Linked DNA regions of Phreatobacter stygius. Each later gene encodes a partner of the first gene's protein in a complex. Links are inferred from orthologs where the notes say so. Each region holds a gene or a part of one and is shown in the gene's direction. Other genes may lie near its edges.

Region 1 (3,294 bases):
GCGCGATCGGCGTCGCCGGCTGAGCCACCGGCCGGCTCAAGGTCGAGAGCGTTCACCCGAATAGATCAGGACAAAGCGCTGCACTGCGCGCCGGGCAACCGCTTCGCAATCGTCCCGGTCTGTGCCCTGGACCCGATGCAGCGCCAGAATCTGGCGGTCGCCGACCAGGAGCCCGTAGAAGGTCGCGTAGGCCTCGCCGACATCGGCGGCCGCGATATCGCCCTGCGCGCGCATCTGCTCGATCAACGCGATGAGCCGCGGCGCCGACCGGTTCTTGCCGGTTTCGATCAGGATCCGGCTCAAGGCCCCGCTCTGATCGGCCAGCGCGGCGCGGTTGATCGCAAGCGATGCGTCCGAGGTGAGCAGTTCGAGCAATCGGGTGCCGGCCGCGATCAGGCCGTCACGCGCCGAGGCCGACGGGTCCACCGCCTGCATGGTCGCATTCAGCTGTCCGGCCTGCCGCTCGACAAGCGCCGCCAGGATGGCGTCCCGATCCCTGAACAACAGGTAGAGCGTGTCCTTGGAGCATCTGGCGTCGCGCGCCAGCGCCGCAGTGGTCACGGCTGGCAGCCCGCCGGTCCTCAACAGCAGCAGCGCGGCATCCAGGATGTCGTTCCGCCGGTCGGCGGTCATTCGGTTCGGCACGTCGCGCTCTCGGTCCCGGCTCAAAATTCTCGCTTGCGAGTACCAGTACCATGCGGTACTGAAAGCGCAAGTACCGTTCGGTACTGATACGCGGAGGCAGTGCCATGACGGTTCATCATGACGGTTCCTTCCGGTCCGCCGCCTCGATCGGACCGGCGCTCGTCTTTCTCCTCGCGATGGCGGCGCTCGTTTGCGCCGGCGCGATCGCCGGCTTCTTTTATGCCTATTCCAGTTCGGTGATGGGCGGTCTCGACGCCGCCGCGCCCCAGGCGGCGCTGATCGCCATGCAAGGCATCAACGCCACGGTCCGAAATCCGAGCTTCGCCCCGGCCTTTTTCGGCACGCCGGTCGCGGCACTTGCCGCAGGCCTCGGCTTCATGGCGCTTCGGCAGAAACGCGCGGGCCGCCTCTTGCTGCTGGCATCGGCGACCTATGTCTGCGGCGCGATGGCGCCGACCTTCCTGGTCAACGTGGCGATGAACGACGCGCTCGCCGGCCTGAGCATTCCCGCCGATCCGCGGGAGGCCGCAAGGCTCTGGTCGGACTATTCGCTGCGGTGGACCTGGTGGAACAGCCTGCGCATGCTGTTCAGCATGCTCAGCCTGCTTTTGGTCGGCCTGGCGCTGTTCGTCGCCGGCCTCGATGCGAGCCGGCTGCGGCGGCCCTGACGGTGCCGCCGGCGCGGCCGCCGGGTCACGGCGCGCCGGCCTAGCGTGGAATTCAAGGTCTTTGATTCCGGATGCTCGCCCCCTTCGCGCCGCGCCCGGGCCGGTATAGATGTCTTTTATGCTTCTGCTTGCCCTGGATACGGCGCTCGGCGCCTCGTCAGCCGCCATCTTGGACACGGCCACCGACCGCGTCGTGGCGCGCGTTTCCGAACCGATGGATCGGGGCCATGCCGAACGGCTGTTGCCGATGGTCGCTGACCTGTTCGCCGGCGCCGGCCTTGCGCCGCGCGACTGCCGGCGTTTCGTGGCGACCATCGGACCCGGCAGTTTCACCGGGCTGCGCGTCGCCATCGCGGCGGCCCGCGGCATGGCGCTGGCGGCCGGCGGCGACGCGGTCGGCATCTCGACGCTCGATGCCTTGGCCGCGCCGCGCCTTGCCGCCGCCGATCCCGGGCCGGTGCTGTCGGTCATCGATGCCCGCCACGGCCATGTCTATGCGGCGCTGGCCGGTGCCGACGGAGGCGCCATCCTGGCGCCCGGCTATTGGCCCGCGGCGGTCGCGGCGGCTGCCGCCGCCAACCATGCCGCCGCGATCATCGGCCCCGGCGCGACGGTGCTTCTGGCGGCCTGGCCCGAAGGCGTGCCGCAGCCCGGCCTGGTCGAACCCTCAGGCTTTCCCGATATTGGCTGGGTCGCCGGCCTCGGCGCCAAAGCCGACCCGCGCACCGCTCCCTGCCGGCCGCTCTATCTGAAGGAGGCCGATGCCAAGCCTCAGGTCCGCTCGCCGCTCCGGCCGGCGAGGGCGTCATGATGACGCTTTATGATTTCTGGGCCTGGTGGCCGGCCGCCGAACCGGCGCTCGGCCGCGCCGAGATGGCCGATGCGCGCGAACTTGCCGCGATCCACGGCGCGTCGTTCCATCGCGGCTGGGACGCCCATGAGTTCGAAACCATGCTGGTCGACCGGGCGGTTCTCAGCCATGTCATCCGCCGCCGGCCGGCCGCCCCGGTCGGCGGCTTCGTGCTCAGCCGGCTGGCCGCCGACGAAGCCGAGATCCTGACCGTTGCCGTGCTGCCGCGCCTGCGTGGCCGCGGCTTCGCCGCTCGCCTGCTCGACACCCATGTCAAGGATCTGATGCGTGCCGGCATCGCCACCCTGTTCCTGGAGGTCGAGGCGGAAAACGCGCCGGCGCTGAAACTCTATCAGCGCCAGGGCTTCACCGTCATTGGCCGGCGCAAGGGTTATTACAAGACCGCATCGGGCACGAGCGACGCGGTGATGATGCGAAAGGCCCTGCCGCCGATCTGATCGCGCTGATGGTGTCGGCACGGCGCGCGGGCAACACTGAAATTTTCGTGTCGTCGTTCTCGTTTCGGACTCTTAAACCACGAGTCACGCCAGGGGTAGAGTGGCACTGATTCGCGGCGCGGAGCGGCACCGTCGCGAAACCGCTTGCGCGGAGTTTGACGACGGCCCGCCGGACGAAGGATAGGCGATGCCGGACCTGGACAAGGTCGACGACGCATCCGGGCACGGCAATTCGTGGGTGGGTGCGCGATCGAGACGCGCCGGAGCCACCCTCTCGGGGGCCGCTTCGGCCCTGCTTGCGACCACCTCTCTCGTTTCGGCGGCCGAGGCCGTCATGCCGGTGTCCGACGCATTGCGCCTGCTTGCGCCGCACGAATGGGCGGTGCTCGGCTTGCATGTCGGCGTGGTGATCTTTGGCGTCGTCACCGGCATCGGGCTGTTGCGCACCCGCGCGCGGGCGGCTGCCGACGAACTCAAGGCGCGTCAGGAGATCAACGCCCTCAAGCTGTCGCTCGACCGCGCCAACGAACTGCTGACGCTCGACCCCCATGTGGTGGTGGTCTGGGGCGACGACGACGAACCGGAGATCGCCGGCGACGTCGCATTGCTCATCGACCTGCCGGCGCCGCGCCGGGTGCTGGCGTTCGGGACCTGGCTTGCCGCCGACAAGGCA
Region 2 (3,219 bases), 250 kb from region 1 along the record:
GCGCGGTTATCGCCCCGGTCGGCAGGTCGGCAGCCAGGGGCTCGGTGACCAGCAGTGGCGCCACGACCGGCTGGTGGCCGAGCGCCGCCAGCTGGACGGCGGTGCGGCTAGCCTCCGGTTCCGGCCGTGTCACCAGCACGCGCATCAACGGCTCTCGAAGAAACCGGCCGGCGCGCGCGCCTTCAATTCCTCGCCGGCATCCCGGCCAAGCGTCTCGGCTTCGGCAATACTGCCGGTCCGGCTCGCCTTGAAGCTCTCGCTGCCGTCGGGGCGAAGGATCTCGCCGTCGAAGCCGAGCCGGCCGTCACGGACCAGGGCGAGGCCGGCGATCGGCGTCCGGCAGGAGCCGTCGAGCACCCTCAGGAAGGCCCGCTCGGCGCGCAAGGCGATTTCGGTCGCGGCGTCATTGAGCGGCGCGATCAGCTGACGGGTCCTGGTATCGTCGAGCCGGGTCTCGATGGCGATGGCGCCCTGGCCGACGGCGGGAAGGAAACGCTCGGTGCCGATGATCTCGGTGGCTTCGGCGGCGAGGCCCAGGCGCTTCAGCCCGGCCAGCGCCAGGAGCGTGCCGGCGACCTCGCCGCGGCGCACCTTGTCGAGCCGGGTCGGGACATTGCCGCGGAACAGCACGGTCGACAGGTCGGGCCGCTCGCGCCTGATCTGAGCCTGGCGGCGGAGCGAGGCCGAACCGACCACCGCACCCTGCGGCAAATCGACCAGGTTTTTCACGGCGTGGCCAATGAAGGCATCGCGCACGTCCTCGCGCGCCAGGAAGGCGGTCAGCCCGAGGCCGTCGGGCAGGACGGTCGGCATGTCCTTGGAGGAATGCACCGCGAGGTCGATGCGGCCCGAGATCAGGGCCTCCTCGATCTCCTTGGTGAACAGGCCCTTGCCGCCGGCTTCCGACAGTGGCCGGTCCTGGATCATGTCACCGCTGGTCTTGATGATCTCGACATCGATCGCCGTCTCGGGGACGTCATGGGCACGTGCCAGCAAGGTCCTGACCTCGTGGGCCTGGGCGAGCGCCAGCGCCGAGCCGCGCGTACCGATGCGAAGGAAGGGCGATTGCACCATATCGAGGTCCGATGTTAGGCGGAGGGCCGGGCACGGATCATAACGACCGATCCGCTCTTCGGAAAACTCCGTAGCCGCAAAGCGAAGACGAACCAATGCTTGTTCTCGGCATCGAAACGACCTGCGACGAAACGGCAGCGGCCGTCGTGCGCGTCGACGCGGCCGGCAAGGGCGAAATCCTGTCGAATGTGGTGCGCTCGCAGATCGCAGAGCACGCGCCCTATGGCGGCGTGGTGCCGGAGATCGCGGCGCGTGCCCATGTGGATATTGTCGACCTGGTGATCGAGCAGGCGCTGCGGCAGGCCGATATCGGCGTCAACGACCTCGATGCGGTGGCCGCCGCCGGCGGCCCCGGCCTGGTCGGCGGCGTCCTGATCGGGCTGACCACCGCCAAGGCCATTGCGCTCATTGCCGGCAAGCCGCTGATCGCGGTCAATCACCTGGAAGCGCATGCGCTGACGGCGCGGCTGACCGATCAGGTGGCCTTTCCCTATCTGCTGTTCCTGGCCTCCGGCGGCCATACCCAGCTGCTCGCGGTGACCGGGGTCGGTTCCTATACCAAGCTCGGCACGACCATTGACGACGCCATTGGCGAGGCCTTCGACAAGGTGGCCAAGCTCCTGGACCTGCCCTATCCGGGCGGGCCGGAGGTGGAACAGCGCGCGAAAGACGGCGATGCCAAACGCTTCGCTTTCCCGCGACCGCTGGCCGGCCGGCCGGATCCCGATTTCTCGCTGTCCGGGCTGAAGACGGCGGTGCGCCAGGAAGCCGAGCGTGTTCTGGCCGAGCGCGTTTTGGCCGGCCGCGAGGCCGGATTGTCCGACAAGGATGTCGCCGACCTCTGCGCCTCGTTCCAGATGGCGGTCGCCGACATGGTGGCCGACCGCTGCCGGGTGGCGATCAAGCTGTTCCGGATCCGTTTCGGCGAGCCCTCGGCGCTGGTCGTGGCTGGCGGGGTCGGCGCCAACCAGACCTTGAAGCGGGTGCTGCAGGCCACTGCCGATGCCACCGGCCTCCGGCTGGTGGTGCCACCGCCGAAGCTTTGCACCGACAATGGCGCGATGATCGCTTGGGCGGGCGCCGAACGGCTGGCGCTCGGCCTGACCGACCCGCTCGACATCGCGCCGCGCGCCCGCTGGCCCCTCGACGCCGAGGCGGCTACGGTCGGCTCGGGCCGTTTGGGAGCCAAGGCATGACATCAAACGACACTCCGTCCGTCGCCGTGCTCGGCGCGGGCGCCTGGGGGACCGCGCTCGCCAATGCCGCGGCCAGGGCCGGCCGGGCGACGGTGATCTGGGCGCGCGAACCGGCGGTTGCCGCCGAGATCAATGCCAGGCGCACCAATGAAAGCCGCCTGCCGGGCGCGCGCATCCAGGATCGGGTGACCGCGACCGCCTCGCTCGCCGAAGCCGCGCGCGCCGACCTGGTGCTGGCCGTGGTGCCGGCGCAGGCCTTGCGCGCGGTCTGCGAAGTGGTCGAGACGGTGATCCGTCAGGGCACGCCGCTGATCGTCTGCTCCAAGGGTATCGAACGTGGCACCGGGCGGTTCATGACCGAGGTGGTCGGGGAAGCGGTGCCGAAAGCGGTGCCGGCGATCCTGTCTGGCCCGAGCTTCGCCGCCGACGTGGAAAAGGGCCTGCCGACGGCGGTGACCGTGGCGGCCAAGGACGAGGCGCTGGCCAAACACATCGCCGACACGCTCGGATCGTCGTCGTTCCGGCTCTATCACACCACCGATATCAGGGGCGCCGAGATTGGCGGGGCAGCGAAAAACGTGCTGGCCATTGCCGCCGGCATCGTCGCGGGGCGCAAGCTCGGCGCCAGTGCGGCTGCGGCGATCACCGCGCGCGGTTTTGCCGAACTGAGCCGCTTCGGCCGGGCTTTCGGCGCCCGGCCCGAGACCTTGATGGGGCTTTCGGGCCTCGGCGACCTGATCCTGACCTGCTCGGGGCCGCAATCGCGCAATTTTGCCCTCGGCTACGCGCTTGGCGAGGGCAAGGGGCTCGATTTGCTGAGCGGCCGAGGCGCGCTTGCCGAAGGCGCCCTGACCGCCGAAATATTAGTCGAGACGGCGCGGGCGCACAGCATCGACATGCCGATCGCGGAAGCGATCGATGCGGTGCTGGGCGGCCTGATCGACGTGAA

Evidence for each region.
Region 2: the proteins of tsaB (region 1) and tsaD are in contact, whole or in part, in a solved structure (PDB 4WQ4), measured with the Escherichia coli proteins. The link is inferred for Phreatobacter stygius from one-to-one orthologs.

Annotation. Positions count from the first base shown.
Region 1 is NZ_CP039690.1:2,907,067-2,910,360, forward strand. Bases 295-3,277 are described here. They hold tsaB (tRNA (adenosine(37)-N6)-threonylcarbamoyltransferase complex dimerization subunit type 1 TsaB), read left to right. Parts: upstream 295-1,431; coding sequence 1,432-2,124; downstream 2,125-3,277. Other genes in these bases: E8M01_RS13435 (TetR/AcrR family transcriptional regulator), read right to left, coding at 295-645; E8M01_RS13440 (anthrone oxygenase family protein), read left to right, coding at 750-1,313; E8M01_RS13450 (GNAT family N-acetyltransferase), read left to right, coding at 2,121-2,621; E8M01_RS13455 (sensor histidine kinase), read left to right, coding at 2,956-3,277. In the rest of the region: E8M01_RS13430 (AraC family transcriptional regulator), read left to right, coding at 1-23; more of E8M01_RS13435, read right to left, coding at 37-294; more of E8M01_RS13455, read left to right, coding at 3,278-3,294. UniProt on the Escherichia coli protein: Required for the formation of a threonylcarbamoyl group on adenosine at position 37 (t(6)A37) in tRNAs that read codons beginning with adenine.
Region 2 is NZ_CP039690.1:2,652,731-2,655,949, reverse strand. What follows is about bases 312-3,219. They hold tsaD (tRNA (adenosine(37)-N6)-threonylcarbamoyltransferase complex transferase subunit TsaD), read left to right. Parts: upstream 312-1,169; coding sequence 1,170-2,270; downstream 2,271-3,219. Other genes in these bases: E8M01_RS12170 (NAD(P)H-dependent glycerol-3-phosphate dehydrogenase), read left to right, coding at 2,267-3,219; hemC (hydroxymethylbilane synthase), read right to left, coding at 312-1,071. In the rest of the region: E8M01_RS12185 (uroporphyrinogen-III synthase), read right to left, coding at 1-145; more of hemC, read right to left, coding at 145-311.